DNA from 4 places in the Phytohabitans sp. LJ34 genome. Region 3 is predicted to be linked to each of the others. Evidence: riboswitches for the same ligand, from Rfam matches in the RefSeq annotation. Region 3 holds a riboswitch; each other region holds the start of a gene.

Region 1 (7,576 bases), on a different contig from region 3:
GACGGGCGGACGTCCACGTCGGCCAGGTCGACGAACATGATCCGGTGTCCGAACTGGATCTGCACGTACCTCTTGTCGCCGCGGATCACCGTCCAGTCCCCCGGTGAAGAGCCGTCGAACGTCACGGCCCGGTAGTACTCGCTGGGCAGCACGTTGCCGACGGCGTACCGCTGGCCGGCCGCGAGCGTGTACTGCAACGGTGTGATCGCCTGGTACGGCACGCCCTCCGGGTAGGCGGCCTGCTCGGGGTAGGCGCGCCCGTACACAGGGATCGTCGCCTTGCCCGCCTTGGGCGTCACCACCAGCCCGGTGGCCCACTTGGCCGCCGGCGCTGAGCCGGGGTTGTAGAACCACGCCTTCTGCCCCAGGTACCAGATCGCCGTCCAGTCGCCCTGCCGGCCGGCCACCGCGTACGTCTGCCCGGCCGACGCGCGGGCGCCGTGGTCGGAGATGTGCATCGTGGCGTTCTCGCCGCCTGGGCGCAGGCCGATGTCCTTGACCAGCGGGGCGGCCGCGTCCGGCGCGGTGTGCAGGATGACGGCCGACGAGCCGCGCGGCGGGCAGGGCACTGTGGCGCCGCCGGAGCAGCCGACGAAGGCGGGCTTGTTCGTGGCGAAGTCCGGGTCGATCGTCACGAGCCCGCTGCCCGGCCAACCTGTGGTGCGGAACGGCGCCTTCAGCAGGTCGAAATAGTGCGACCAGTTCCAGTACGGGCCTGGATCCCAGTGCATGCCGCGGACCGTCGAGGGGATCGTGCCGGGCACGTTGTCGTGGCCGATGATGTGGTTGCGGTCGAGCGGGATGCCCAACCGGAGCGCGAGGTGCCGCACCAGCTTGGCCGACGTGCGGTACATCGCCTCCGTGTACCAGGTGCCCTGCGCCGCGAAGCCCTCGTGCTCCAGCCCGATCGCCTTCGCGTTGACGTACCAGTTGCCCGCGTGCCAGCCGACGTCCTTGGCCTTGACGTGCTGCGCGATGTGCCCGTCGACCGAGCGGAGCGTGTAGTGCCAGCTCACGTACGTGGGGTCGAGCACAAGGTCGATCGACGGCTTGAAGTAGCCCTCGGTGTCGTGGATGACGATGTACTCGATCTTCTGCTGCTTCGGCCGGTTGCCCTTGTCGTGGTTGCCGTAATCGCCGCCGCCCAGGTCCTGGTACGGCGCCGGGATCCACTCGCAGGAGATGTCGGTGGGGCATTCGAGTCCGTCCGGGCGGGCCAGCTTGCGCAGGCCCAGGCGGGCCAGCCAGCCGCGGTCCGGGGCTACGTCGCGCGCCGCGAGCGTCACCCGCTGGCCGTCGTCGGTCACCCGCGTCGCGCCGGCGCTGATCGTCGCGAAGACCTCGTCGGCGAAGGCCGCCGCCGCGTCGGCACTGTCCGCGCCGGAATACCTGGCCACCGCGCCGTACCAGGCCGCCGGGTCACTCACGCTCCCCGCCGGTCCACCAATGCTTCTCTGGTACGAGGCGAGAAGCGCCGCCCCGCCGCCGATGTTCGCCGCCGGGGTGGAACGCAGCGCCTCCTCGGACGCGCCGGTGATCGCCGCCGCCCGGTCGAGCGTTTGCAGCGCCTCGGGCGCCGGAGCCGGCACGCCGCCCGAGTCGACGTTTCGGGCTTGGCGGCTGTCGTCGCCGCGCGGGTCCTCGCCGTCGTGGTCGTGGTGGTTGCCACCCGGCAGCGACGTCACGTACGCGGCGTCGGTGAGGTGCATCGGGCCGTACCCGCCGCTGGTGCTGGGCGTGCCGGCGTTGGTGTCCCAGCGGGACTCCAGGTAGGACACGGCGAGCAGGACGCTCTCCGGCACGCCGTACTCCGCCGCGGCGGCCGCGTACTCCTGCTGCCTGGTGTCCTGCGGGCTGGACGCGAGGGTGGGGACGGCCGGCACCAGGGTCGCCGCGCCGACCACCGCTGTGGTGAGGGCGATGCGCGTTGTCAGGTTGGGCATGGAGAAACCCTGGCTGGGTCGAGTGGTTGTCGTCAATAGATTCCGCCGGATCTCGTGTCTACGTAAAAAACCTTCAGGCCCCTCGGCCGGGGGATTGTCCGTCTCGCCACGAATCTCCACAATCGAGCAATGTCGCGCAAGATGCACACGACGCGCCGGCTGGCGGTTGTCCTCTTCGGGCTCGCGAGCCTGCTCCTCGCCGCCTCCGCGCGGCCGTCGGCCGACCGCGAGCCGGCACTGTCGTTGCGGTACACGTTCGACGGCTGGTGGCTCGGCCCGGTCGCGGACGTTGACGGGCGGTACCCGCTGAACCCCCGCGGCACGCTGGCCTACACGCCACACGGCGCCGGGTGGGCGGCACGCTTCCCGCCGCGGTGCGTGGCGCCCGGCTGCCCCCGCGTGATCCTCGAAGGCCTGCCCGCGCCCGAGCTCAACCCGGGCACCCGTGGCGTGCGGTTCGGTGCCTCGGTGCTGATGGCGCCGGCGGACACGGGCGACGGCGCGAACGTTGTGCAGAAAGGGTTTTCGACCGGCGGCGTCACCCAGCTCAAGCTCCAGGTCGACGGTAAGGCGGGCCAGCCGAGCTGCGTGCTGGCGAGCAAGACCACGATCTACCGGGTGGTCGCGCCGGTGACGGTGGCCGACGGGCGGTGGCACGCGCTCGCCTGCGCCCGCTCCGGTCGCCTGCTGTCGATCGCCGTGGATGGCGTGCCACGCGCTGCGGTCACAGTGCCACCGAATGTGTCCATTGTGAATTCCGAGCCACTGCGAATCGGCGGAAAGAACGTGTCCTTCGACAACGACCAGTACGCCGGCCTGCTCGACGACGTGTTCCTAACCATTGACTGAGGCCGTTTCGATACACGCGGTGCTACCAACCGGTATACGGACCGAAGGGGTTGTCCACACGGCTTGCGCGGGTGATTGGGCCGCTCCTACCCTTGGGGATCGTTGAGCCGGCGGTCGGCCTCCCAGCCTGGGAGACCACGGCTCAGCCCGCCGAGTCGGACCAAGAAACGAGCCGGGGACCCAAGCACCTCGGGGTGAATCCGCGAAAGCGGTAGGGCGCGCTCTCCCGCCCGAACCCGTCAGCTAACCCGGTAGGCGGCCAGGGAGAAGGAGTAACGGCTCCGGTGGCACGCTATGCCGCGCGTCGCACCGTAATCACCGCTCTCGTCGCTGTCGCGACCGTGCTCTCCAGTGGCACCGTGGCGCACGCCGCGCCCACGCCGGCCGAGATCGAAAAGCAGATCGACGCTGCCTGGGTCAAGCTGGAGCCGCTGGCGGAAAAGCACAACGCGACCCGGCTCGACCTCCAGGCCAAGCGCCAGAAGGCCCAGGCGCTCGCCAAGAAGATCGCGCCACTCCAGCTCCAGATCGACCTCGCGATGCAGAAGGTCGGAGAGTTCGCGGCCGAGCAGTACAAGGGCGGCAACTTCTCGGCGCTCAACGCGGTCCTCACGACGGGTTCGCCCAGCACCTTCACCAACCAGCTCGAGATCCTCGACGTCTTCGCCCGCCGCTCGCAGGCCGACATCCAGGCGGTCGTCGACCTACGCGCGAAGTACGCGGAGCAGAAGGCACCGCTCGACCAGCTCGTCGGCCAGCTCACCGAGGAAGAGGCGCAGCTGGCGGCGAAGAAGAAGCAGATCGACGGCGAGATCGCCAAGCTGGAGAAGATGCGCCTCGAGGCGTACGGCGAGGGCGGCGGCATCGGCGAGCTCCGGCCGGCACCCTGCCCCGTCGAGTACGACGGCAGCGCCGGCACCAAGGCGGCCAAGTTCGCCTGCGCGCAGATCGGCAAGGGCTACGTCTTCGGTAACGAAGGCCCCGACACGTACGACTGCTCGGGCCTCACGATGAAGGCGTGGGCGGCCGCCGGCGTCGGGCTGCCACACAACGCGGCCCGCCAGCGCGGCACGGTCGACCCCATCAGCAGCAAGAGCGACCTGAAGGTCGGCGACCTCATCTTCTACTACCCAGACCTCCACCATGTCGGCATCTACGTTGGCGGCGGCTACATCGTCGACGCGTCCAAACCCGGCGTACCGATCAGGATGCGCACGATGAACGCCGCGCCGATCAACAGCTACGGCCGACCCGGATAAGCGTTACCCACCCCCGTGGCCGCGCCAGTCGCGTGTTCCCCCGTCACGCGACCGCACCGGCCAGTAAAGGAGACGCCCTCCCATCCATCCGGGATGGGAGGGCGTTTCTTGCTTGGGCCAGATTTCCCGGGCCGCGTCAGCTGCGGACCGCCGCTCCCGCCGGAGACCGCGCAGGCCGGCGGCTCGCAGGGCGAGCCGAGATCCCCGGCCTCCGCTGCCACGTCCGCGCTGCAAGACCAACAGCGGACGGGTGAGGCCGCGGGAGCAGCGGTCTGGACCACGACGGACGTCGCGGTAGCTCACATCTTTGTCTTGAAGTGGATCTTTTAGGTGGTCGTCGGCCAGGTGCGCCAGTTTTTCCAGGCCCGGCTCGGTGTGGGGCCGCGCTGGCCCTGGTAGCGGGAGCCGTAGACGGTCGAGCCGTAGGGGTGCTCGGCTGGCGACGAGAGCCGGAAGATGCAGAGCTGGCCGATCTTCATGCCCGGCCAGAGCGTGATCGGCAGGTTGGCCACATTGGACAGCTCGAGCGTGACGTGGCCACTGAAGCCCGGGTCGATGAAGCCGGCCGTCGAGTGCGTGAGCAGCCCCAGGCGACCCAGGCTCGACTTGCCCTCCAGGCGGCCGGCGAGCTGGTCGCCGAGGGAGATGACCTCCAGCGTGGAGGCCAGCACGAACTCACCCGGGTGCAGCACGAACGGCTGGCCCGGCGGCACCTCGACCTGCGAGGTCAGCTCGTCCTGCTGCACCGACGGGTCGATGTGCGTGTACAGGTGGTTGTTGAACACGCGGAAGAGCCGGTCGAGCCGCACGTCGATGCTCGAGGGCTGGACCAGCGCCGGCTCGAAGGGATCGAGCGCGAGGCCGCCCGCCTTGATCTCGGTCACGAGGTCACGGTCGGAGAGCAGCATCAACACACCATAGGGGACTACCTGCCTCGAACATATGTTCGATAGGATGTTGGGCATGGCATCCTGGTCCGACTTTAGTGCCGACGAGCCCCGCCTGTCGGAGGCGATCCGCGCCCTCATGCTGCAATACGGTCCCGGCCTGGGCTACCTGGCGACCGTGCGCGCCGACGGCGGCCCGCGGGTCCACCCGGTCTCGCCGGTCATCACGGACGACGGGCTGTATTGCTTCGTGGTCGACTCGCCCAAGCGGCGCGACCTGGAGCGCGACGGGCGATACGCGCTGCACTCGTTCCCACCGGAAGACAGCGACGACGAGGCCTATCTGGCCGGCCGGGCCACGGTGGTCACCGACCGCGCCAAGGTCGCCCGCCTGGCCGGCCACCTGCGGGCGGCGCCACAGGTCGATTGGCAGCTGTTCGAGTTCACGGTCGACGTCGCGATGCTGGCCCGCCACGGGCGCAATGGCGCCACCCCCTTCGCGGTCGAGCCGCCGGCCCGCCCCGCGGTGCAGGTGTGGCTCGACCCGTCGGCCGCCCCCACTACGGCGCGCGAAACGCGTCCCAGCCCGCGAGCATGCGAGATGCCTGCCCCGGCGTAAATTCGAGCATGCACGCGTCCGTGCTGTAGTCCATGTAGTTGTGGATCGGGTCCAAGCCCGGGTCCGCCGTGCACGTGTCCCGGCCCTCGGGGCAGCCACTCGCCTGCGACGCCTCGGCGGGCGTGTCGTTGACGAGGTCGCCGTCTTCGGTGCAGCCGTTTTGGAACGTGTGGAAGAGGTTGAGCCAGTGCCCGACCTCGTGCACGGCCGTGTCGCCCTCGTTGTAGGGCAGTGACGTCCCGCCCGGCAGTGACTCGCTGTGGACGACGACCCCGTCGCTGGGGTCGAGCGCCGGCTGGGGGTAGGTTGCCCAGCCGAGGAGGCTGTCGCTGAGGTCGCCGAGGTAGAGGTTGAGCGTCTCCATGCCACCGACACGGAGCGCCGTCTTCATGGCACGCTCGGCGGCGGATTCGTAGACGATGGGGTACCAGGCCGGGTTGACCACTCTGTCTACTTCGACGAGCTCAAACGCGAACTCGGTCGCCGTCGCATAGGCCCGGTTGAGCACGTCGATCTGCGCGGTGACCATCTCGTCGGGGATGTTGCCGCCTTCTCGGGTGCTGTCTCCCGAGATGACGTGGACGATGACCGGGATCGTGACGGTGGCCGTCGTCCGCGGCCCACCCTTAGCGGCGAGGGCCTGCTGAGTCAGCCGCTCACGCTCGCGGACCTGGTCGGCGGTGAGGTGGTTGGGGTCGCGGGTCGCGGTGGTGGCCTTGGCGGGCGTTAGGCAGGTCGCGCCGGCGCTCGCGGTGATGAGTGGCATCGGCCCGCCCACGACAGCCAGGGCCGCGACGATGGCTCCGGCCGCACGCCAAGCCCGCATCGCAAGCCCTCCCCGGGTTCGCCTGTCAAGGTACGGCGAACCTACCTCGCATCGATGTTCTTGAAAATAGGGAAATTCGGATTGGCACGCCTTTGGGAGGCTTCGGCCTGGGGTCGGTGAGGTGCGTGCGCCGCGGTCGTGTGACCAGGTACAGTGGTCTCCGCTCGCGGGTGTAGTTCAATGGCAGAACATCAGCTTCCCAAGCTGACAGTGCGGGTTCGATTCCCGTCACCCGCTCCAACTTCCGCCTCGTCGCCGCCTGTCGCGGGGTTTACTCGTCACCATGGACGACCGCCTGAGCGACTTCCAGCGTGAAGTGCGTGCCTTCACCGACGCCCGTGACTGGCACCGGTTTCATACGCCGAAGAACCTTGCCATGGCCCTTGCCGGCGAGGTGGGTGAGCTGCTCGCCGAGCTCCAGTGGCTGACGCCCGAGGAGTCCGCTCGGGTGATGGGCGACCCGGACGCCGGCGGCAGGGTGGCGGCCGAGATGGGCGACGTAGTGATCTACCTGGTGCGGTTGGCGGATGTGCTCGGCATCGACCTCGTCGATGTCGCCCGGGCCAAGCTGGCCGACTCCGCCAGGCGCTACCCGGTGGGCTGGCAGCCGGCGTCAGTCCGGGGCGAGGTCGTCTGAGGTCAGCAGTGACCTGATGCTCAGGTCGGCGGTCACCTCGCCGCCGCAGTCGGCGACCACCGTGGCGCATCCCACGGGCACCGCGCCGAGCGTGCGAGCGACGTCGTAAAGCGCCCTCACCTGGGCGCCTGTCGTGACCCAGTCGTCGACCACCAGTACGCGGTCGGCGGGGCTGATCAGCCGGCTGCGCACACCCAGGCCCAAGGTGCGGCCGCGGTAGTCGACCGCCGTCCGGGCCCAGGTCATGGGCTCGGCGATCTGGCGGTCGGCGCCTTCCTTGTGACCGGCGGCGAAGCCGACGCCCAGCGCCGTTGCCACCAGCGGGCCCAGCAGGTATCCGGTGACTTCCGGTGAGACCACGACCGTCGGGCGCGACGAGCGGAACAGGTCGGCGAGGGCTGGGCCGAGCGCGGAGATGATCTCGGGGTCGCGCCACCAGCCGGACATGTCGCTGACCAGGTGGGTGCTCTCCGGACCGGGGTCGATCCACCTGAAGGCGTGGATCAAGCGTTTCCTGAGGTCATCCACAGGAACTATCTTCCGCCTTTGGACAACC
Region 2 (7,576 bases), on a different contig from region 3:
GACCAGGCGGTCGACCGTGACGTGGCGCGCGCCGCGATCGACGCCGCGCGGTGCCCGGTTGGCGACAGGTCCGCGTTCGGCGAGTGCAACGGCACGACCGCCGCCGACGCGTTCCGCACCATCAAGCACCCGATCGCCGGCAAGACCGGTACGACCGACAGCAAGCGCACCGCCTCGCTGGTCGTCACCAGCCGGACGATGGCGGTCGCCGGCATCCTGGTCGACCCGGACTGGCCGGAGACCACGGCGAACATGGACCACGGCATCGTCAACCCCGCCGTGTACGAGACGCTCGCCGACATCATGCGGGGCAAGGCGCAGCAGGACTTCCCGCGCCCCAGCCAGAAGATCGCGTACGGCACGCAGCGCCAGATCCCGACCGTCACCTGCCAGACCGTCGAAGCAGCGACGTCCACATTGGAGGGTCAGGGTTTCCGGGTCGAGGTGAACGAGGTGCCGATCCCGTCGTCCTGCCCCGCCGGCACGGTCGCCGGCACCGAACCGGCCGGACGCACCATCGACGGCGGCCTGGTGGTGCTTCGCAAGAGCAATGGGGTCGCCGGCCCCCCTCCCACCGCGTCGCCTCCCACGCGGTAAGAGGCCGGCACGCAAAGAGCGCCGCCCGGTGGGATGGCCACCGGGCGGCGCTGGCGTCGGTGTGCAGGTCGCCTCTCGGCGAGTGGCACGACGCGGCTCCAGCCGGACGGTATTCCGCGAAGGCAAATAGGTGAGGCCCGGGGACACTGGACACACCGTCAGTCATCTCAACGGCACGCCCCCGCCAGGTGTTCCGGGGCCCGGGGGTGGCCCGCGCCACACCCGACCGGCTCAGTCGCGGAGGCGGCTCGGGTCGACCTCCCGGCCGGGATAACGGGTGAGGTACTCCGTCTCCAGCTCGGCCGTGCGCCGCAGGTGGTTGGCCACCGCGGCGTCGGAGCCGTGTCGCAGCGTGTCCAGCCGGGTCCGGTGCAGGCTGCTCATCTCCCGGAAGAGGTCGTCATCGGTGAGGTCGGCCCCGTCGACACCGGTGTCGAGCTCGGCCGCCGCGCCTTCGGCGTACTGCGCAGGTCCGCTCATGTCCCACCGTTGCCCGGCCCGAACCTCGCCGAAACCCCGCCGGTACTCTCGGGCGTATGAGGCGGCTGTGGTCACCGGCGTGGATCGCGCGCCACGTGCTCGCGGTCGGGCTCGTGGCCGGCTTCCTGGCCCTCGGCTGGTGGCAGATCAGCCGAGCCGCCGGGGGCAACACCCTCAGTTGGGCGTACGCGTTCGAGTGGCCCGTGTTCGCCGCGTTCGTGGTGTTCATCTGGGTGCGCGAGGTGCGCCTCACGCTCCGCGGTAAGCCCGAGGTGCCGGTCTCACCGGCCCCGTCGGGCTCAGCGGCCACGGCCTACCGCCGCCCCGTCCGCACCGCGCGGCAGCCCGTCGGGTACGACGATGGCGCCGACCCGGAGCTTGCGGCGTACAACCGATATCTGGCCTGGCTCAACGAGCACCCGGACGCCCGGCCCGCCGACTACCCGGGGTGAGTAGAGGAGTAACCGTGGGGGGAGCCCTGCTGCGCTACCGCGCGATCGCGTACATCGTGGGCGTGGTCCTGATCGTGCTCGTGGTGATCGGCATGCCGCTCAAGTACGTCTGGGACGAGCCTTCCATCGTGGAGACCGTAGGCCCGGCACACGGCTTCCTCTACATGATCTACCTGGTCGCGGTCTTCGACCTGGCCCGCCGCGCCCGGTGGGGGCTGCGTCGCATGCTTCTGGTCATGCTCGCGGGCACGATTCCGTTTCTTTCCTTCTACGCCGAGCGGGTCGCGACCCGGTGGGTGCGCGAGCCCGTCGCCGTCACCGGTTGAACTCACCGGCGCGCAGCGCCGCGCAGAACACCCTCCATGCTGTCGCGGTGACCTCAATGAACGGCCCGTCCGGCGACGCAGAGTTACGGATCGCGACGTGAGCCTCGTCCAAGGCCACCTCGACACAGTTCAGCGACTCACACTGCCCGCTCTTACGCCACTTCGTCGGTCCATCCGCCACGGCAACCTGCCCCTCCGCGGGCTGGTGCGCGCCGGCCATGACGGCACCGCCCCGCACTCGCGCTGCTATCAAATGTTCCATGCCGAGGCATATGCAGAAAGGAGGGCGTACATGAATGAATGACCTCCTCGCCGCTACCAATGTGCCACACGCCGTCGCGGCTTCCGTGAACAACAAAAAGAGGCATCCGTCGTGGATGCCCCGCTGGTGCCGGAGGAGAGCTCCCCGGGCGGAGAGACCCGGGGAACAGGACCCTACTGAAGGTCGAACTGACCTGCGCGAACGCCGCTGATGAACGCTGCCCACACCGGGCGGGCGAAGGCCAACTGCGTGTCCGGAACCGAGTTGTTGCGAATAGCAACCTCGTCGGCGCGCTCGGCTACCTCGACGCAGTTGTGCGCCTCGCAGCGTGCGCTCTTCCGCCACACGTCGGTGACGGAATGTGTCTGGGACATCCGGTGCTCCTCTTAAGCAGCCGCAAATGTCGCGGCAGAGCGCCGTGACGCCACACTGTAGCGCATGAAGAGTGGACCGATGCGCCCAAACCGCCGCACTTACGGCCGAGTCCGAACTGCCCCTTTGACGGATGCTCAGGCACCCCGGGCACGATGCTGGAAAAGCTAGCAGGGCAGGTGTAGCCTTCACAAGACTAGCTAAATGGCAGGTCGCGTCTAGCCAGGTGGCATTCTGCACAGATCATTTTCTTGCACGGACGGGTCTACTGCACGGTGACACATCGTGGGCGCGTGACGCGCGCAGCCGGGGAGGGTCGCCGATGACGACGGTGCACGGGCCTACGGTCGGCCGGCGCCGGCTGCGGTCCGCGCTGCGCCGGGCGAGAGACGCCGCCGGGCTGACCCAGGAGCAGGTGGCGGCCGCCATGGACTGGTCGCTCTCCAAGCTGATCCGCATCGAGGCCGGCTCCGTGTCGATCTCCACCAACGACGTCAAGGCGCTGCTCGGTCACTACCGGATGACCGACCAGCACCAGATCAACGAGCTGGTCGAGCTGGCCCGGGTCTCCCGGCGCCGCACCTGGTGGTCGCAGTACAAAGACACCCTCCCCAGTGCCTACGCGGCGTACATCGGGCTGGAGGCGGAGGCGTTCAAGCTCTCCTTCTTCCAGCCCTCCGGCATCCCCGGCCTCCTACAGACCGACTCCTACGCGCGGGCCGCCGTCACCGCGGCCTCGACCACCGTGGGCGACACGATGGACGCGGAGCAGATCGAGCTCCGACACGCGATCCGCATGCGGCGGCAAAAGGAAGTGCTCGACCGCCCCGACCGGCCACACATCGACGTGGTGCTCGACGAAGCCGCGCTGCACCGGCAGACCGGCGGCCCGGAGAGCCTGCGCGAGCAGCTGCGTCACCTGGCCGACGTCGGACGGCGCGCCCAGGTGACGATCAGGGTGCTCCCGTTCACGGCGGGCGACTACGCCCCTCAAGGCCCGTTCGTGATCCTGCGCTTCCCTGACGATGACGACACCGACATCGTCTATCTCGAGGGAGTGCTCGCCCAAGACGTGCTCGACCGCCCCACCGACGTAGCGGCGTATCAGCAGATGTTCGACCGACTCTGGGAGATGTCCCTCCAGCCCGACGAGTCCCTCGAAAAGATCACCAAGATGGCCGACCAGCTCGGCTGATCGGCGAAACAACGCAGGAGCGGCGGCATGACTGCGACATATGGACCCACCGTTGGTCGGCGACGGTTGCGGTCCGCGTTGCGCGCGGCGCGTGAGGCGGCAGGCTTCACGCAGGAGCAGGTTGCCACGGAGATGGACTGGTCCCTGTCGAAGATCATCCGGATCGAGTCAGGTGCCGTCGGCGTCTCGCCCATCGACGCGCGCGCCCTGCTGCGGCTCTACGGGGTGACCGACAAGCCGCGGGTCGACGAGCTCGTCGGGCTGGCCCGTTCGTCGCGGGTGCGCCGGTGGTGGTCGTCGTACGCGGGCGCCCTCCCCGCGCCGTACACGGCCTACATCGGGCTGGAGGCGGAGACCTCGTCGGTGCTCTGCTACACGCCCACCAAGCTCCCCGCGCTCTTCCAGACCGAGGCTTACGCGGCCAAGGCGCTGCGCCGCCAGCCGGGCGCCGACGAGGAGAGCCAGATCGCGGTGCGGCTCGCCCGCCAGCGGGAGGTGCTGGGCAAGGACGACCCGCCACACATCACCGCGGTGATCGACGAGGCGGTCGTGCGGCGCATCGCCAGCGACCCGCGTACGAAGCGGGAGCAGCTGGAGCGGCTCGTCTCGCTGTGCGGCGAGCCCAACATCACCATCCAGGTGCTGCCGTTCGCGGCGGGCGTCGACGGCTTTCCCAACCCGTTCGCGATCCTGGAGTTTCCCGACCCGACCGACGACGCCGTGATGTACCTGGAAAACGGCCTCGGCGACGACGTGGTCGACCAGCCCGACCTGGTAAAGCCCTACCGGCACGAGTTTGACCGGCTGCGCGAGATGGCGCTGAGCCCGACCGAGACCCAGGACATGATCAAACGGATCGTGGGCGAGCTCGACTGAGCCCGCCCACGATCGGTGTGGCCCCCCGGCCCCACCGCGCCCCTCGTCCGCCGTTGACCCGCTTTGCCGCGCGGCGGCCGAACTCGGGACGAAGTCTCTATGGCTAGCGCATGCGCCAGATGTTCATCGTTACCAGCGGCTCGGCCAGCCCGCCGAGCCGGTATGCCTCTTGCGCCCGGAGCAGCGCCCGGGTGACCTGCCCGTACTGCCGCTCCTCGTCGCTGCTGAAGAGCAGCACCGTCATCCCGCGAAACTCGCCCCACAGCTCGTAGGCCCGCGGCCGCAGGCGGTGGCCGATCGTCGCCACGAGGAATGGGACGAACGCCACCGCCGTGAGCGCCAGGTAGGCCTGTGCACTCAGGTGGTTGAGCTCGGTGGTCATGCCGAGCGTGATCCCGATGGCGGCCAGCACGATCGCGGTCACCGTCACCGACCGCACGGTGAGCTGATGTGCTGGGCCTCGGGCCGTGTGCAGGTGCCTGAGCTCGCCGACCGGGAACCGGCGCCCACCGACGATGAACCAGTCGCGGGTAACCAGGATGCCGGGCTGTTGGTACAGCGGAGCAGGCGGTTTCGGGCTCGTTACGTCTGCTTGCGTTACGGGCTGTGCTGCTGGTGACCGCGCGGGGTAGCGAGTAGTCTGCACTTCAATGCCTCCTACGGCTCGTGAGGCGGGCTGGTGTGGTGGTTCTTGAGATCGGCACCTGGTGGCAGCCAGGTGCCGATCGTCTTTCTCGCTCTGTTCCGTCTGGCGATCAAGTGCCGCTTCAGCAACCTCAAGGGCCCTGCTGCCATTGTGCGAGATGCCATCTAGTCGAGGGAAGGGGTGCAATCAGCCACCTGGCAGATTGGCAGCGGTCGGCTAGCTGCATCGCGGGGCTTTCAGGCCCGCATATCCGATTTGTCAGCGCCGTCGCCCACCCAACGCGTAGACCGACAAATCGCCCTTCACCCGTCTGGCCGACCGACCTGGGTGTACGACCTAATCACTTAGAGTGACACAGACATTCGCCCCGTTCGCGGGCGTCCGTCACAAGTCATCCTTCCGCCACTTTCGCCCGCCCGGCCCCGACGCTAGGTTGGAGCCGCTGGTCCGGTAGTCAGTCACTCCCCCGGGTGACGCCGGTCCGGTGCCGCCTAATCGCACGACGATTACTCTCCGTCAGCGAGTTGGGGACCCACCGAATGCACTGGGGTGAATCCGCGGCCCGCCCGCCCCTCGGCGGACCCGGTAGGGCGATCTTCCCGCCCGAATCCGTCAGCTCACGTCGCCTCGCCGCTCGCGGCGAGCCGCCGCTAGCGCAAGCTGCCGAGTTTGATGGGTCGCGCGCAAGCTCGCTCACCCGGTAGGCGGCGTTGGGGAAGAAGGGTTCACCGTTTGTCTTCCGCGCGGAAGCTGCTCCACGCCCTCGTGCTGATCGGGCTCGGGATCGGGCTGACCGTGCCGGCAGCGGCCGCACAGGCCGAGCCGTCGCCGAGCGAGCTGACGGAGCAGATCAACAAGGCATCCACCGAGCTGGAGAAGGTCGTCGAGTCGTACAACAAGCTCAACGAGCAGCTCAAGCAGACCAAGGCCGCCGCCACGGCGCTCAGCGCCAAGATGGGCCCGCTGGAGGCCCAGCTCGCCAAGGCGGACACCGAGGTGGGCCAGATGGCTTCGGTGGCGTACCGGACGGGCCAGGTGGGCACCGCGAGCGCCCTGCTGAACGGCAGCGGGCCGCTCGCCGACCGGCTCGGCATGCTCGACCAGCTGGCCCGCGACCGCAAGCGGCAGCTGGAGGGTTTCACCGAGGCCGAGCGCCGGTTCACCGAGCAGAAGGCGACGCTCGACGCCACCCAGGCCAAGCAGACCGCCCAGCTCAAGGAGCTCGCGGCCGGCAAGAAGAAGATCGAGGGCGACCTCGACAAGCTGTACAAGATGCGCGAGGAGGCGTACGGCTCGGCCACCACCTCCAGCGGCGGCTACACCGGGTCGATCCCCTCGATCTCCGGTAAGGCGGGCGTGGCGGTGCGGTTCGCGTACAACGCGATCGGCACGCCCTACGTCTGGGCCGGCGAGAGCTCCAGCGGGTACGACTGCTCGGGCCTCACGCTCGCCGCCTGGCGAGCGGCCGGCAAGTCGCTGCCGCACAACGCCGCGATGCAGTGGGACGTGGTGGCACACATCGGCCGCGGCTCCCTCCAGGCGGGCGACCTCGTCTTCTACAACGGTCTCGGCCACGTCGCGATCTACGTGGGCAGCGGCAAGGTGATCCACGCGCCGCAGGCCGGCGAGAGCGTCGAGCTGGCATCGGTCGACATGATGACCCCGTACGGCTACGGCAGAGTCAGATAAATCTTCAAGTGCGCCGATCGAGGGCGGCTTGCGGCGGGTCCATCGCGGACGCGCCGTCGGCAGCCCTCGATCGGCGCACAAGTCCTTGATCGGCGGGAGGACGGGCCGGCCGGAAGTGTCGTACCGCGGGTTCACCGTCGAGGCATGACCGAAGTCTTTCTGGCGGCCACCGAGCCGTTCTCGTTCGACCTGTCCCTGCGCGCCCTGGCCGGCTTCGCGCCCTGCGCCGGTGGCCATGTGATCTCCGGGGGCCGGGTGCGCAAGGCGTTCCTGCTCGGCTCCGAGGCGGTGGTCGCCGACGTCGGGCCTGCTTCCGAGGGTCCGGGCGTCGTGCTCACCCTCCACGCCGACCGCCACCTCTTACCCACCGAGCGGGCGGTGGTGCATCGCGCCGTCGGGCGGTGGCTCGGCCTCGACGACGACCTCGGTGCCTTCCTCGACGTCGCCGGGCGCGACCCGGCCATGGCCGGGCTGCTGCGCGCCGCGCACGGGCTACACCAGGTGCGCTTCTCCTCGCTCGCCGAGGGCGCGGTCTACTTCGCGCTCGTCCAGCGGAGCACCCAGTGGTATGCGGCGGCCCGCAAGCGCCGGGTGGCCGCCGAGCTCGGGCCGTCCCTGACGCTCGACGGGGTGGAGCACGTCGCGTTCCCTTCGCTCGCCACGGTCGCCGCGCGAGACGAC
Region 3 (7,576 bases):
GTGTTCACCCGCGTCGACACGGGCAGCAGCGCGCTCGTGTCCAGGTCGTAGGTCAACCGGTAGGTGGCCGCGGGCGCGGGTACGGCGAAGTCGGCGATGGTGCTCGCGGTGGAGCCGAGCAGCGTGCCGTTGCGGTACAGGGCCAGCCGCCGCTGTACGTCAGCGCCCCAGTCGAAGCAGGCGAAGCGCTGATGCTGGTCGGTCAGCTCGACGAGCTGGATGTGCAGGTTGCCGCGGGTGCGGCTGGGCGGCGTGGGCACGCAGTCGCTGGGCGAGGGGTCGACCGCGTCGTACCAGTCGGGGCGCAGCGGCTGCCGCACCCAGACCTTCTCGTGCCGGCTGCCCGGCGCGTACGTGCGGGTCGGCTCCTGGGTCACCACCCCGTCCGCGTAGAAGGCCTCGTCGATCCAGGCGTACCCGGGCGAGAGGTAGTCCACTCGATCACCGCTGACGTCGGTGGCGAAGTCTTCCAGCACGATGAGGCCGGAGGGCGCCAGGCCGTACCGCTTGTGGCCGGTCACGGCGTCCGGTGTGTCGAGCCGGTGGAAACGCTGGTCGATCCGGATCAGCGAGGCCGTACCGACCACGGGCAGGAAGTCGGACAGGCCGGACGGGTGCGTGTGGATCACGTCGTACAGCACGGGTCCGGCGGCGTTGAGCCCGGCCGCCGTGTACGCGCGGAACTCGCCGACGCCTGGCTGCTCCATGGGGACCGCGAACACGCTCTGCCGGCGGGCACCCTCGCCCCAGGCGTAGGCGAAGTCGTCCCAGCCGCTGCCGCGGCGGCCGCGCTGCTCGTAGAGGATGCCCAGCGCGCTGGCCTCGGTCTGCACGCCCTCGATCGCCATGCCGACCGGGCGGGCCGAGGCGGCGTCGAGCACCACCGCGGTGTCGCGGTCGACCGTGACGTCGGGGTCGCCGGTGAGCGCCATGCGCTCCCGTTCGCCGAACTCCCACACCGATCCGACCACGCTGTACCGCCCCGCCGGTACCCGGATCCGGATGGTGCCTCCGGGCGAGAGGTCGAAGCGGACCGCGTAGGCCGCGGGGTCGTCGAGGTTGACGATGGTGCCGAAGGCCGAAATATCCGAAGCGTCCGGCGGGTCGGGCAGCGTGGTCATCGTGAGCGTCAGCTCGTGACTCGGCGGCTCGACGGAGAAGGTGACCAGCGTGCCGCCGACCCTGGCCGCGTAGAAGCCGGGTGCCAGCCGCGACCTGTCGATGCTCAGGTGCGCCGAGCCGGTGGCGCCGGCCGGGATGGTCAGCACCCGCGGCGAGACCGTCGCGGCCCGGAAGGATCCGCCCCGCCGGTCCACCACGCGCACGTCCAGCGCGAGCGCGACCATCGCCTTGCCGGTGTTGGTCCAGGTCAGCGTTGTGGATGGCGATGACGCGCCGAGGTTGACCACGGACTGGCCGCCGACCACGTCGTCGAAGGCACCGACCACGTCGAGCCGGCCGGCGCCCACCTCGTACGGGTCGGCGCCGGGCAGCGGGTCGGCCGCGCCCACCAGCGCCGCCTTGAGCCGCCCGGCATCCCAGTCGGGGTGCCGCTGCACGAGCAGCGCCGCCGCGCCGGCCACATGGGGTGCGGCCATCGAGGTGCCGGAGGTGGCGGTGTACCGGTCGTCGATCACGCGGCCCATCGCGGTGCCGGCCGCGCGGGCGGCGACGATGTCGACGCCGGGCGCGACGATCTCCGGCTTGGCGGCGTTGGTGTTGATCACCGGGCCGCGGCTGGAGAAGGCGGCGAGGCGGTCGCCGCCGTCGACCGCGCCGACGGTGAGCGCGCTGGTCGCCGCGGCCGGTGCGGTGATGAGGCGGTCGGCGTACCCGTCGTTGCCCGCGGCCGCCACGAACAGCGTCCCGTGCTGCTTGGTCAACGTGTCCACGGCCTGCGACATCGGGTCGGTGCCGTCGCTCGGCTCCCAGCCGCCCAGGCTCATGTTGACCACGTCGGCGCGCGCGGCGGCCCACTCCATGCCGGCGATGACCTGGGAGTCGAAGCCGCCGCCGTCGTCGCCGAGCACCTTGCCCACGAGCAGGGTGGCGCCGGGCGCGATGCCGCTGCGCTCGCCGCGCGCACCCGCGCCGGAGCCGGCCGCGATGGACGCCACGTGGGTGCCGTGGCCGTGCCGGTCGACCGCGTCGCCGCCCTCGACCGTGAAGTCGACCTTTTCCGCGATCCGCCCGGCCAGGTCGGGGTGGTTCGGATCCACACCGGTGTCGAGCACCGCGATCTTCGCGCCCACTCCGGTGTACCCGCTGGCCCAGGCGCGCGGCGCGCCGACCTGGGTGATGTTGCGGTCGAGGGTCGCGGTGGTGGTGGCCGTGGCGCGCACCCGGCGGTCGAGGGTCGTGGTGGTGGCCGTGGCGCGCACCCGGCGGTCCAGCCACACCCGCGCGCCCGCCGCTGGCAGCGCGCTCACCAGCGCGGCACCGGACGCCTTGGGCTGCCGTCCGGCCACCGCGGCCACGCTGGGCAGGTCACGCTTGGCACGCAGGCTCGTCGCCAGCGGCGCCCGCGAGGCGGCCGCCTGCGTGCCGGGTCGCACGATCAACGGCAGTTCCTTGGTACGGGCGTCGTCGTACCCCTGGAGGATCAGCGTCGTCACGTCGAACAGGGCCTCGTCGAGCACCCCGCCGACCAGCGAGGCGACCCGGCCGGGGATCACCCGCACGTGCCCGTCGGGGCCGCAGGAGCGCTGGAGCACGCCGTCCGGTGTCGCTGGTCGCACGCTCACCACCGGGCACCCGGTCTCGCGGGTGTGCACGGTCACCACGTCACCGCTCAGCAGCGTGACCGTGTAGGTCTGACCGGCCGGCAACGGCCCAGGCTCCACAGTGGACGCGGCGGCCGGTTGCGGGACGATCGGCAGGAGCAGCGCCGCGATCGCGATCGCGATGCGTGATTTGTACCCAAACACGCCGTGCCTCCTTCGCCGCGACCAATCACCCCGTAGACGCATGGACATCCGTTGCCGGTTGCACGACATTTCGCCATCCCGGGATGTCACGGCATAGTGGTGCGGTGGACCATCGCCCCCGGGTCCAGCTAGCCGTGCTGCTGGCGGTCGCCGTGCTCGTCACTGTCGGTATCGCTCGCTGGCAGACCCGGCCAGGTGCCGCCCCCGAGCCCGCCGCCGTGACCAGCACCTGCGCCGGCCACGCGCTCACCGCCGACCGCCAACTGCGGGGCATGTGGCTGACCACCGTCAACAACACCGACTGGCCCAGCCGCCCCGGCCTACCCGAGGATCAGGTCAAGGCGGAGTACCGGGGCTGGCTCGACCTGGCACAGCGGCGCGGCCACAACGCGGTCTTCGTGCACGTGCGGCCGGCCGGCGACGCGTTCTGGCAGTCCGACTACGCACCGTGGTCGTACTACCTGACCGGGCGAAGCGACGGGCAAGGTCCGGGGTGGGACCCGATGGCCTTCATGATCGCCGAAACGCACGCCCGCAACATGGAGTTCCACGCCTGGTTCAACCCGTACAAGGCGAGCCGCTCCGGCGTCTTCGCGGAGCTGCCGCCCAACCATCCGCTGCGCGCGCACCCCGACTGGGCGGTGCCCTACCCGGCCAAGGGCAAGGGCAGCCGGCTGCACTACAACCCCGGCATCCCGGAGGCGCGCAAGTTTGTGGAGGACTCGATCCTCGACGCGGTCAACCGGTACGACATCGACGGTGTGCACTTCGACGACTTCTTCTACCCCTACCCGAAGGGGCGCGAGGACTTCAACGACGCGGCCGCGTTCAAGGCACACAGCCGGGGCATCAACAACAAGGCCGACTGGCGCCGCGACAACGTCAACCTGCTCGTCAAGGAGACCAACGAACGGATCAAAGCGGCCAAGCCGTGGGTGAAGTTCGGCATCAGCCCCTTCGGCATCTGGCGCAACGCCTCGACCGACCCGCTCGGCTCGCCCACCCGAGGACTGCAAAGCTACGACGCGATCTACGCGGACACGCGACGCTGGGTGCAGGAGCGGTGGGTCGACTACATCGTGCCGCAGCTGTACTGGCACATCGGCTTCGCGATCGCCGACTACGCCAAGCTGCTGCCCTGGTGGTCCGACCTGGTGGCCGACAGCCCGGTGCAGCTCTACGTCGGCCAGGCCGACTACCGCATCGGGCAGAAAGGCGCGTGGCGCGACCCGGGCCAGCTCGACAAGCAGCTCGCCCTCAACCGCAAGTACCGGGTCACCGGCAGCGTGCACTTCAGCGCGCGCCAGGTGAAGGCGGACCGGCTCGGGGCGGTGTCCCGGTACGCGGCCGCCCACTACGCCGAGCCGGCGCTGGTGCCGGCGATGGCACACCTGCCCGGCAAACGCCCGCCGGCCCCGGAGCTGGAGGTCGACGGTGCCCGCCTGCGTTGGGATGGCGACGCGGCAAGCTACGCGGTCTACCGGGTCGACGGTGAAGCGGCCCGACTGGTGGCCACGACCCGCGACACCACATGGACCGACACCACGAAGAGCGAGGCGCCACGCACCTACTGTGTGACCGGCCTCGATCGACTGTGGAATGAAGGAAACGCGAGTGAACCACGCGTCATCGATTAACCACACGCGGCTACCGAATCTTTTCCCTGGTCAGAGCGCTGCCTGAGTCCACTGTCGATCAGGTAAGCTCTTCGGCGGTCTGCCGCGCGGCGGCGCCCCCACGGCGTCGGCGGCACACCGCCGCCTAATCGCCCGCCCAGGGCGAGTCGGGGAACCAGGTTACTGGGGTGAATCCGCGGTCCGCGGTAGGGATCCTTCCGTCCCGAATCCGTCAGCTAACCCGGCCGGCGGCCGATGGGAGGAATCGCGTATGACGCCACCCGTACGTCGCCGGCGCTGGTCGCTGGCCGTAGCCCTGGTCGCCTCGGCGGCCGCGTTGCTTTCCGGGGTGACGCTAGGACCGCTCGGCGCGTCGGCCGCCCCGAAACCCAACCCCGGTGACGAGGGCAGCTCGCCGCTGCTGCGGGACGTGCTGTCCGAAACGAGCAAGGGATACATCGAAGCCCGCAACGCCGTCAACAAGTCGCGCGGCCGGCAGCTACAGCTCCAACTCCAGCTGAACCAGGCCCAGGAGAAGGTCAAGGCGATGGAGCCCGAGATCCAGCTCCTGGTCGCCGCCTCCTACCGCAACGGCCGCATCGGCCCGATGAGCGTGCTGCTCAACAGCTCCTCCCCCGACGAGTTCCTCCAGCGGGCGGCCACCCTCGACCTGTTCGCCGCCCGCGACAACGCACGCCTGGCCCGGCTCAACGCCGCCCTCGACCAGGCCGATCGCGCCAAGGCGGCGATTGACGCCGAGCTCAAGGAAGAGCAGAAGCAGCTCGCCATCATGGCCAAGCAGAAGTCCGAAGCGGAAAAGGCGCTCCAACTGGTCGGCGGCAAGGCGACCGGCGGCTTCGTCAGCGCCACCTCCCCGGTGGCCCGGCCCGCGCCCCGCAACAGCAACGGCGGCTTCTCCCCGCAGGGCTGCACCGCCGGCGACCCCACGACCGGCCGCTGCATCACGCCGCGCACGCTGCACATGCTCAAGGAAACCCAGCGGCTGGGCTTCGACCGCTTCGTCAGCTGCTACCGCCCCGGCGGGCCGTACGAGCATCCGAAGGGCCGCGCCTGCGACTGGTCCTCGGAAAGGAACAGCTTCGGCGGCGACGCCACCGGTGCCGCCAGGCTCTACGGCAACAACCTCGCCGCCTATTTCGTGCGCAACGCCGACCGTCTCGGCGTGATGTACGTGATCTGGTACCGCCAGTTCTGGTCCCCGGCCACCGGCTGGCGGGCCTACGGCGGCGCCGGCGGCGATCCCTCCAGCGACCATACGAACCACGTACACATCTCGATGCTCTGACCCAGGATTCGAGCTACGAAAAAGCCCCGCGCGGTGGCGCGGGGCTTCGTTTCGGTCTGCCTACTGGTCTGGCATGCGGCGGGCGGGGGCCCGGCCGAAGGGCTGGCGCGGCGGGGGGCCCACCGGTGCCAGCGCGGGGATCGCCAGGGTCAGCGGGGTGTCGCTGGTGACCGTGACGTGCTCCCCGTGGTGCAGGAGGTCGAGCTTGGCGCCGTCGCCGCCGTTGCGCAGCGAGTAGGTCACCTCGTGCGGCTGGACGGCGACCCGGAGTCGAAGGCCCCGCCACAGCAGCGAGAACTCCATGTGGTTGATCCGGCTGGGCAGCCGTGGCGCGAAGGACAGGTTGCCGCCGTGGTCGCGCATGCCGCCCAGGCCCGCCACGACGGCCAGCCAGGCGCCGGCGAGCGCGGCGATGTGCAGGCCCTCGCGGGTGTTGTTGTGGATGTCGTGCAGGTCCATGAGCGCGGCCTCGCCCAGGTAGTCGTGGGCCAGCTCCAGATGGCCCACCTCGGCCGCCATGACCGCCTGGGTGCACGTCGACAGCGACGAGTCGCGGACGGTGCGCTGCTCGTAGTAGGCGAAGTTGCGTGCCTTCTGCTCCGGGGTGAACGCGTCGCCCCGCCAGTGCATGGCGAGCACCAGGTCGGCCTGCTTGAGAACCTGCTTGCGGTACAGGTCGAAGTACGGGTAGTTGAGCAGCAGCGGGTAGCCACTGGGCGGGGTGGCCGCGAAGTCCCACTCCTGGAGCCGGGTGAACTCTTCGCACTGCTGGTGTACGCCCAGCTCCTTGTCGTACGGGACGTGCATGGCGGTGGCCGCGTCGCGCCAGGACGCTGCCTCCTCCTCGTCGACGCCGAGCCGGCGGGCCTGCTCCGGGTGGCGCAGGGCCGCGTCGGCGGCACCGACGAGGTTTTTTTGCGCCATCAGGTTGGTGTAGATGTTGTCGTTAACCACCGCGGTGTACTCGTCGGGGCCGGTGACCCCGTCGATGTGGAAGACGCCGTGCCGGTCGTGGTGACCCAGCGAGCGCCACAGCCGCGCGGTGTCGACGAGCAGCTCCAGGCCGACCTCGCGTTCGAAGTCGTGGTCGCCTGTCGCTACGACGTAGCGCTGCACGGCGTCGGCGATGTCGGCGCCGATGTGGAAGGCCGCGGTGCCGGCCGGCCAGTAGCCGGAGCACTCGTGCCCGCGCACCGTGCGCCACGGGAACGCCGCGCCCTTGAGCCCCAGCGTCTGCGCGCGCTCCCGGGCCAGGTCGAGCGTCGCGTGCCGCCATCGCAGGCCGTGGGTGACCGCCTCCGGCTGGGTGTACGTGAGCACCGGCAGCACGAACGTCTCGGTGTCCCAGAAGACGTGCCCGTCGTAGCCCGGACCGGTGAGGCCCTTGGCGGCGATCGGCCGCATCTCCGCGCGTGCGCCGGCCTGGAGCACGTGGAAGAGCGCGAAGCGCACCGCCTGCTGCACCTCGGGGTCGCCCTCGAGCCGGACGTCGGCCGCGTCCCAGAACTGGTCGAGGTACTTGCGCTGCTCGCGGACGAGCCCATCCCAGCCGGAGAACTTGGCCGAGGCGATCGCCGCGCCGACCTGGTCGCGCAGCGCCGGGAACGAGCGGCGGCTCGACCAGCCGTACGCGAGGATCTTGACGACGCGCAGCTTTTCGCCGGGCTTGAGCACGGTCGCCACCGTGGTGCGCGCGAAGTCCGGGTAGGCCTCGGTGCTGATCACCG
Region 4 (7,576 bases), on a different contig from region 3:
AGCTGGCGCCGCCGACCGTGCCGAAGAGCGCGCCCCACGCGAAGGACACCAGCGTGCGGGGGACGAGTACCACCATCATCAGCGCGCCCACGACGACCGCCGCCGGTGGTGCGAGCGGGCCGAGGCGGTCGACCAGGCGGGGGGCGTCGGCCAGGTCGGGCTGGGGGAGCAGCAGCACGGTGAGGCCGAAGAGGACCAGGATCGCGAGCAGCAGCGTGAAGCGGGCCACCGACCGCTGCCGCAGGCGGGGCGCCAGCGCACGCAGGCGGGGGGCCGACGCTCGCAGGCGGGGGGCCAGCGCCCGCAGGCGGGCGATCACGAGGCCGCCGTCGCGGCCATGCGCTCCGCGCGGAGGCGGTCTGACCACGTGTCGTCGAGTGGGGGGAGCGAGTCGTAGCCGGTGGCCCAGCGCAGCAGCAGGTCGGCGATGGCCGGGTTGCGGGAGAGGGCGGGCCCGTGGGAGTACGTGCCGAGGAGCTTGCCGCGCCACGCGCCCTCGGTCGCGCCGTCGTTGCCGATGCCGGTGGTGACCCGGGCCAGCGGGGATACGCCGGCGCCAAGGTGGGTGCGGCCGCCGTGGTTTTCGAAGCCGGTCAGCGGAGGCAGGCCGAGCCGCGGGTCGATCGGGCCGCCGAGCTCGCCGACCGCGCGGGTGGGGCCCCGGTCGGAGTGGAAGTCGAGCAGGTTGAGGCCGGGGTACTGGGTGCCCTTGGCGAAGAACGAGCCGCCGAGCAGCTGGTAGCCGGCGCAGACCGCGAACACCACCGAGCCCTGCGCCACGGCGCGGTGCAGGCCGCCGTCGCCGATCAGCCGCTGGGCGGCGAGGGCCTGCGGGCCGTCTTCGCCGCCGCCGAGCAGGTAGATGTCGGCGGTGGTGGGCAGCGGCTGGTCGGAGCGCACCTCCAGCGTCTGCACCGGCAGCCCGCGCAGCGCGGCTCGGCGGGCGAGGATGAGCAGGTTGCCCCGGTCGCCGTACGTGGACAGCAGGTCGGGGTAGATCCAGACGATGCGGATGGTGCTGTCAGAGGACACGGTCGAGCTCCGCTCGGATGTCTTGGAACGCGGTGTAGTTGGCGATCACTTCCAGCCGGCCGGGCGGCACGAGCCGCACCGCCTCGCCGAAGGTACGTACGTGCTGGAACCGCACGTCGTTCACCTCGAGGCGTACCGCCAGGTCGTACGCACGGTCACCGGTGATGAGCACCTGGCGGCCGCGCAGCGGGCTGAAGTCGACGTCGAACAGCCACGACGTGTCGAGCCCGTCGGGGTCGCGCGCGTTGATCGAGAGCAGTGTCGGCGCGTTATCGGCCATGTCGAACGCCTCCAGCCAGCTCGCCGGGTTTTTGGCGAGCAGCAGCCGGATGTTGCGGCCGTCGCGGACCACCTGGGCGTACCGGCCGGCGACCGAGGCGACCGTGGAGAGGCGGGAGACCGCGTCGGTCGGGCGGACGCCGAACTGGGCCGCCACGGCGAGCGCGGTGGCCGCGTTGCCGAGGTTGACCCGGCCGGGGAGCTGGAGCGAGATCTTGTGCCAGGCGCCGCGCGGGTCGACCACGCCCTCGTCCTCGACCACCCACTGCGGCACCGGCCGGCGCAGCGAGCAGCCGGTGCACCACCACTGGTCGGCCTGGCGCTCGATCGGCGAGCCGCACTCGGGGCAAACCCATGAGTCGTCATGCCACCGCTGGCCGGCGCTAAACCACGTGACGGCGGGAGAACCGGCGGCGGCCCACACGACCATCGGGTCGTCGGCGTTGGCCACCACGTGCACGCCGGGGTGCTCGGCAAGCGCGGTGCGCCACATCTGGGCCATCATCGCGACCTCTTTGGCCCGGTCGAGCTGGTCACGGGAGAGGTTGAGCAGTGCCACCACGCGCGGCTCGGTGGCGACCAGCACCCTGGGCAGGTAGTGCTCGTCGACCTCCAGCACCGCGTACGGCGTCTGGCCGGCCTTGGCGAGCGCGGAGGTGTGGCCGGTCGGCATGTTGGCGCCGAACCCGTTTGTCGCGACCGGCCCGAGCACGCCCACGGCGGCCGCGGCGAGGCGGGTCGTGGTGGTCTTGCCGTTGGTGCCGGAGATCAGGGCGATCGCGCGCCCCGCGGCGAGGTGGGCGAGGAGGTCTGGGTCGATCTTGAGGCCGATCCAGCCGCCGATCACCGAACCGTCGCCGCGCCCAGCCGCTCGCGACAGGGCGGCCGCCGTGCGGGAGACCGAGCTGGCGACCTTCGCCCGCAGGGGCATCTTGCCGTCCGTCACGGAGGCGAGGTTACCAACGCAGTCTGGATCTCCACTCGACCGTCGGGAAACCGTCCGTCGCGCGCGATGTGTGTGGCGATACTCACCGTGAGCGATCAACGAAGCGTGAGTCCGAGTTCGACAGAGTGTCGCGACATTTAGGACAGTGGCCTTAACGACCGCTCATATTCTTGCGTGCCAAACTCGCTCCGTAAGATTCTCGTCACAGCGTGTGGAGAACGGCATCCGCTACAAACGTTGAGCCGGGTCGTTCACCCGGCCGCGCCGCCGAGACACGCCGAGCCCTGCCCGCTCGTCCGGTGCGGACCTTGGAGCCACACAACGGCATAGCGGGCGGGGACGGGGGACCCAGGATCTGCGGTCCCGACCCACGCCGGGGAGACCCGGCCGGGCTGAGGCCTTGGGGTGAAGCCGCCACGGCGGCCGGGCAATCCTTCCCGCCCGAACCCGACAGCTCACCTCGCAGGCGTGCCGGAGGGAACACATACCGTGCACGAACTCCGTTCGGGCCGGCACAGGCTGCCCGCGAAAAGGCGGGCCGGCCGGCTCGCGCTCGCCGTCGGGCTCTGCGTGTGCGCCGGCCAGCTGCTGGCCGGTCCCGCGCTCGCCGAAGCCGCGCCCGTGTCGACCACCACCGTCGCCGCCGCGCAGGCGGCCGCGTCGGTCACTCCACACGTGACGATCAAGCCGAACACCGCCCGCCTGCCGTGGGGCAACACGCTGGTGCTCACTGCCACGATCACCGACCCGAGCACCCGCAAGGCGGTCTGGGGCGGCACCGTCCAGTTCCAGGTGTGGAAGGGCGGGAAGTGGGTCAGCACCGGCACCCGTCCGGTCTACTCCACCGGCAAGTCGATCCTCTCCATCAAGCCGTACGAGAGCCGCATGTACCGGGCCGTCTACAGCGGACGTGGCTCGTACAAGGGGACGGTCACCGGCCGGACCTCGGTCGCGGTGATCGCCAGCCGGGCCAAGGTGCTCGCCGAAGCGCGCAAGCACATCGGCAAGCCGTACAAGTTCGGCGCCGTAGGACCCTCGGCTTTCGACTGCTCGGGCTTCACCAAGTACGTGTACAAGAAGGCCGCCGGGCGGGTGCTCCCGCACAAGGCGAACGACCAGCAGCGCTCGGGCACCGGCGTGGCGAAGAACAAGGCGCTCCCCGGCGACCTGATCGTGATCCGCTCCGGCTCGTACGGCACCCACGTCGGCATCTACGCCGGCGGCGGCTACATGTACGACTCGCCGCGCGCCGGTGTGCGGGTCGGCAAGCACAAGATCTGGTCGAGCAACTACGTGGTGCGCCGGCTCGCCTAGTCGCTCCACTTCCCTCCCCGGCACCGATACATCACCCCATCCCCCCAACGATCCAGGGCAAGCCCATCCGGGTTTGCCCTGGATCGTCTCTGGGGTCGGTTGCCCCCTCCGGCCTGTCGCCATCCGGACCCTCCACCGCCCTCCACCGCATTTGACGTGCGGTTTTGTCAAGGGGGTCACCCGAGCAACGCTGCGATTCCGGTTGCGAGTGGAGGGAAGTGGAGTACAGTGGGGCGCAGTGGCAGGGTTACTCACCGGAGGGACCCGCCGGCCCCGGGGGACAGCGGCTCCGCGAAAGCCGCCAGAGGCGAGGGGGTGGGCCGATGTTTCTCGGCACCCACACCCCGCGCCTGGACGAAAAGGGCCGGTTGATCCTTCCGGCGAAGTTTCGCGACGAGCTGGCGGGAGGTGTCGTGATCACAAAAGGGCAGGAGCGCTGCCTCTACGTCTTCCCAGCACCCGAGTTCCAGCGGATCGCGGGCCAGCTACGCGAGACGCCGATGACACACAAGGCGGCTCGGGCCTACAGCCGGGTGTTCTTCGCGAGCGCCCACGACGAGGTGCCCGACAAGCAGGGCCGGGTGACGATCCCGGGCCACCTGCGGGAGTACGCCGGGTTGAGCCGCGAACTCGTCGTGATCGGTGCGAGCAGCCGGGTGGAGATCTGGGACAAGCAAGCGTGGGACACCTATCTCTCCGAGAGCGAAGACGACTTCGCGGGCATCGAGGAGGGGGTGCTGCCCGGAGGACTCTAAGGGCTGGCAGACGCCGTACTGCGAGATCTCCAGCCGCTCCTGCACCTGACGTCTCTTCCCCGATGTCAGGCGCGTCCCGGCCTCCCCGCGAAGGAGGCTCACGGAAGAGCGGATGGGGATCTGGCAGTACGGCGCACGGTTCTTCGGGCACCGGGCGCATGGGCACACGGGCGGGTCACTGGGGGTCGAGATGGGGGAGCTGCGCGGCACGCACGTGCCGGTGCTGCTGGAGCGGTGCCTCGCGCTGCTCGCGCCCGCGCTCGACCGGGGTGACCGTACGACCGTGCACGTGGACGCCACCCTCGGGCTCGGCGGCCACGCGGAGGCGGTGCTCCGGGCGCATCCCCGGACCGTCCTGATCGGACTCGACCGGGACACCGAGGCGCTCGCGCACGCGCGGGCCCGGCTGGAGCCGTTCCGCGGGCGCGCGCACCTCGTGCACGCGGTCTACGACGAGCTGCCGCGGGTGCTCGACCTGCTCGACTACGAGCGGGTCGACGGGGTGCTCTTCGACCTCGGGGTGTCGTCCCTCCAGCTCGACGCGCCCGACCGCGGGTTCGCCTACGCGCAGGACGCGCCGCTGGACATGCGCATGGACCAGACCCGCGGCCGGACGGCCGAGGAGGTCGTCAACGAGTACGAGGCGCCCGAGCTGATCAGGGTGCTGCGGGTGTACGGCGAGGAGAAGTTCGCCGCACGGATCGCCGCGGCGATCGTGCGCGAGCGGGCGAAGGCGCCCATCACCTCGTCGGCACGGCTGGCCGCGCTGGTGCGGGACGCGATACCCGCGGCGGCGAGGCGCACCGGGGGGCACCCCGCCAAGAGAACGTTCCAAGCACTTCGCATCGAGGTAAACGGCGAGCTGGCCGCGCTGGAAAGGGCGCTGCCGTTCGCGCTCGACGCCCTCGCGCCGGGTGGCCGCGCGGTGGTCCTGTCCTACCACTCGCTGGAGGACCGGATCGCCAAGCGGGCGCTCGCCGCGCGGGCACGGAGCACCGGGCCGGTCGACCTGCCGGTCGAGCTGCCCGGCACCGGGCCGACGCTGCGGCTGCTCAGCCGCGGCGCCGAGCCACCGAGCGAGGAGGAGGTCGCGGCAAACCCGCGCGCCGCATCAGTGCGGCTGCGGGCCGCGGCCCGGATCGAAGAGGGGGAGGGGACATGAACGCCATCGGGAGCAGCAGGATCAAGACGACAGGAGCACCGCGGTCGGGGGGCCGGACCGCGGAGCGGGAACACCGGACGGTCGGCAACACCGCGCTGAAGACCGAGCCGATCGACACCGCGCGGGATTCCGCGGCGCCGGGGGGCGCACCGCGGGAGCGCAAGGTCGTGCCGTGGCTGCGGGTCGCGCCGCCGCTGCCGGTGGCGGTGCCGCGGGCACCGTTCATCGCGCTGATCCTGGTCGTCGTGGTCGGCGGCGTGCTGGGCATCCTCGTGGTCAACACGAAGATCAACGAGAACGCCTTCCGGCTGAGCGAGCTGCGCGAGCAGCAGTCCGCGCTCGACGTGCAGGAGCAGCAGCTCAAGCAGGAGATCGCGCGGGCCGAGGACCCGGGCAACCTCACCGCCCAGGCCCTCCGGCTGGGTCTCGTGCAGGGCACCCCGGTGCAGATCCGGCTGCCCGACGGCCGGGTGACCGGCATGATGACGCCCGCCACGCAGGCGCCGTCGATCACCAGCCAGCAGGGCACCGGCACCGGCACCGGCGAGCAGGCGGGTGGCACGGGCACCGGCCAGCAGGGCACCGGCGACCAGGCGGGCGGCACGGGTAACACCCAGCAGGGGACCGGCACCAACCAGCAGCCGACGGAGTAGGTCAGGATGCCGCAGCGGCCTTCGGGGTCTTCCGGGTCTGGTCCACGCGGAGCGGGCACGCGACGCGAGGACCAGACCCCAGGTGAGACAGTGCCGCGCCGGGGCAGCGACGAGCCCCGGCGCGGTTCCGCCCGTGGCACGGACGCCACGCGGCGGGGTGGAAAGCCCGACGACTCCGCGCGAGCGGAGCGAGCGTCGACCGGCGAAGCACCGGCGGAGCGCGGCTTCGGGATCTCCGAGGCGCGGGCGTACACGCCGCGCGGCCGCACGATGCGGGAGCGGACGCCGCGCACCGGGCGGACCGCCGATCCCTTCCGGCCGGCGCTGCAAGTGGTCGAGGGCGGCAAGCCGCGCAACGCCCGCCGCGCGCCTGGGGAGGAGCCCAAGCGGGCGGAGGCGCCACAGACTCCTCCGAGGGCCACGAAGAAAGCCGCCCCCTCGTCGGTACCCGGACCTCGAAAGCGCACGACGGCGGCGAAGGCGTCCGCGGCGGCGAAAAAGGCAGCGGCGCCGCGGAAGAGGGCGCCCGCGCGGCCGCGGCGCCCGCCGCGGCTGATGGACCAGCGGCGGCGGCTGCGCCTGGGCACGGTGCTGGCGCTCACGGTCTTCGCCACGATCGGGATCCGGATCGTGACACTCCAGTTCACCGAGTCGCCGGCCTTCGCGGCGAAGGGTCTGGAGACGCGGCTGGACCGGGTCGTCCTGCCCGCGCCGCGCGGCGCCATCTACGACCGGGGCGGTGCCGTGCTCGCGCAGAGCGTCGAGGCTCGCTATGTGGCGGTCGACCCGGAGCTCGCCACCGACCTGCCGAAGACGGCCGCCGCGCTCGAGCCGCTCATCGCCGTACCCAAGTCGGTGTTGATGACCAAGATGGCCAAGCGCAAGCAGCCCGGCGGTGGCCCGTCCCGCTTCGAGTACCTGGCGCGTGGTGTCTCCATCGCCGACGGCCGGCGGGTCGAGGCGCTCAACCTGCCAGGGATCATCGTCGACCGCGACGAGCAGCGCCAGGTGCCCGGCCAGGACCTCGCGGCCAGCATCATCGGCTTCACCAGCCAGGACCTCAACGGCCTGGAAGGGCTGGAGGCACGCTACGACGAGCTGCTGCGCGGTGTCGACGGCAAGCGGGTCTTCGAGGTGGGACAGGGCGCGCTCGACGCGGAGATCCCGGGCGGCTACAACCAGGAGACCAAGGCCCAGCCGGGCAGCTCGCTCCAGCTGACCATCGACCGCGACCTCCAGTACATGGTGCAGCGGACGCTTTTCGCCCGGATGCAGGAGGCGAAGGCGTACGTCGGCGCGGCGGTCGTGCTCGACGTGCGCAGCGGCGAGGTGCTGGCGCAGGCCAGCTACCCGACGTACGACGCCGCCCAGCCGCTGAAGAGCAAGCCCGAGGACCGCGAGGACACCGCGACGAGCTTCGTGGTCGACCCCGGCT

Evidence for each region. Region 3 has a riboswitch for cyclic di-AMP ahead of ACTMTJ_RS00525 (coiled-coil domain-containing protein). Riboswitches for the same ligand answer to the same signal wherever they lie in the genome.
Region 1: another riboswitch for cyclic di-AMP. It lies ahead of ACTMTJ_RS11245 (C40 family peptidase); the one in region 3 lies ahead of ACTMTJ_RS00525 (coiled-coil domain-containing protein).
Region 2: another riboswitch for cyclic di-AMP. It lies ahead of ACTMTJ_RS23440 (NlpC/P60 family protein); the one in region 3 lies ahead of ACTMTJ_RS00525 (coiled-coil domain-containing protein).
Region 4: another riboswitch for cyclic di-AMP. It lies ahead of ACTMTJ_RS05860 (NlpC/P60 family protein); the one in region 3 lies ahead of ACTMTJ_RS00525 (coiled-coil domain-containing protein).

Annotation. Positions count from the first base shown of each region.
Region 1 covers NZ_JBQHDG010000005.1:267,486-275,061, forward strand. The annotation lists gene ACTMTJ_RS11235 (N-acetylmuramoyl-L-alanine amidase) at 1-1,943, opposite strand, end outside; gene ACTMTJ_RS11240 (LamG-like jellyroll fold domain-containing protein) at 2,073-2,792, shown strand; cyclic di-AMP (ydaO/yuaA leader) riboswitch at 2,931-3,066, shown strand; gene ACTMTJ_RS11245 (C40 family peptidase) at 3,077-4,051, shown strand; gene dcd (dCTP deaminase) at 4,378-4,959, opposite strand; gene ACTMTJ_RS11255 (pyridoxamine 5'-phosphate oxidase family protein) at 5,015-5,557, shown strand; gene ACTMTJ_RS11260 (zinc metalloprotease) at 5,499-6,383, opposite strand; tRNA gene ACTMTJ_RS11265 (tRNA-Gly) at 6,550-6,623, shown strand; gene ACTMTJ_RS11270 (nucleotide pyrophosphohydrolase) at 6,667-7,020, shown strand; gene ACTMTJ_RS11275 (phosphoribosyltransferase family protein) at 6,997-7,576, opposite strand, start outside.
Region 2 covers NZ_JBQHDG010000013.1:124,367-131,942, forward strand. The annotation lists gene ACTMTJ_RS23395 (transglycosylase domain-containing protein) at 1-597, shown strand, start outside; gene ACTMTJ_RS23400 (DUF6158 family protein) at 829-1,077, opposite strand; gene ACTMTJ_RS23405 (hypothetical protein) at 1,134-1,529, shown strand; gene ACTMTJ_RS23410 (DUF3817 domain-containing protein) at 1,544-1,855, shown strand; gene ACTMTJ_RS23415 (DUF397 domain-containing protein) at 1,845-2,075, opposite strand; gene ACTMTJ_RS23420 (DUF397 domain-containing protein) at 2,291-2,491, opposite strand; gene ACTMTJ_RS23425 (helix-turn-helix domain-containing protein) at 2,812-3,684, shown strand; gene ACTMTJ_RS23430 (helix-turn-helix domain-containing protein) at 3,712-4,560, shown strand; gene ACTMTJ_RS23435 (DUF6232 family protein) at 4,664-5,206, opposite strand; cyclic di-AMP (ydaO/yuaA leader) riboswitch at 5,735-5,827, shown strand; gene ACTMTJ_RS23440 (NlpC/P60 family protein) at 5,939-6,895, shown strand; gene ACTMTJ_RS23445 (DNA-3-methyladenine glycosylase family protein) at 7,040-7,576, shown strand, end outside.
Region 3 covers NZ_JBQHDG010000001.1:106,844-114,419, reverse strand. The annotation lists gene ACTMTJ_RS00535 (S8 family peptidase) at 1-2,927, opposite strand, end outside; gene ACTMTJ_RS00530 (glycoside hydrolase family 10 protein) at 3,032-4,564, shown strand; cyclic di-AMP (ydaO/yuaA leader) riboswitch at 4,676-4,810, shown strand; gene ACTMTJ_RS00525 (coiled-coil domain-containing protein) at 4,815-5,849, shown strand; gene ACTMTJ_RS00520 (glycoside hydrolase family 65 protein) at 5,910-7,576, opposite strand, start outside.
Region 4 covers NZ_JBQHDG010000003.1:92,330-99,905, forward strand. The annotation lists gene ACTMTJ_RS05845 (TVP38/TMEM64 family protein) at 1-319, opposite strand, end outside; gene ACTMTJ_RS05850 (type 1 glutamine amidotransferase) at 316-1,032, opposite strand; gene ACTMTJ_RS05855 (MurT ligase domain-containing protein) at 1,022-2,242, opposite strand; cyclic di-AMP (ydaO/yuaA leader) riboswitch at 2,619-2,741, shown strand; gene ACTMTJ_RS05860 (NlpC/P60 family protein) at 2,747-3,571, shown strand; gene mraZ (division/cell wall cluster transcriptional repressor MraZ) at 3,895-4,326, shown strand; partial or broken gene rsmH (16S rRNA (cytosine(1402)-N(4))-methyltransferase RsmH) at 4,517-5,470, shown strand; gene ACTMTJ_RS05875 (hypothetical protein) at 5,485-6,141, shown strand; gene ACTMTJ_RS05880 (peptidoglycan D,D-transpeptidase FtsI family protein) at 6,232-7,576, shown strand, end outside.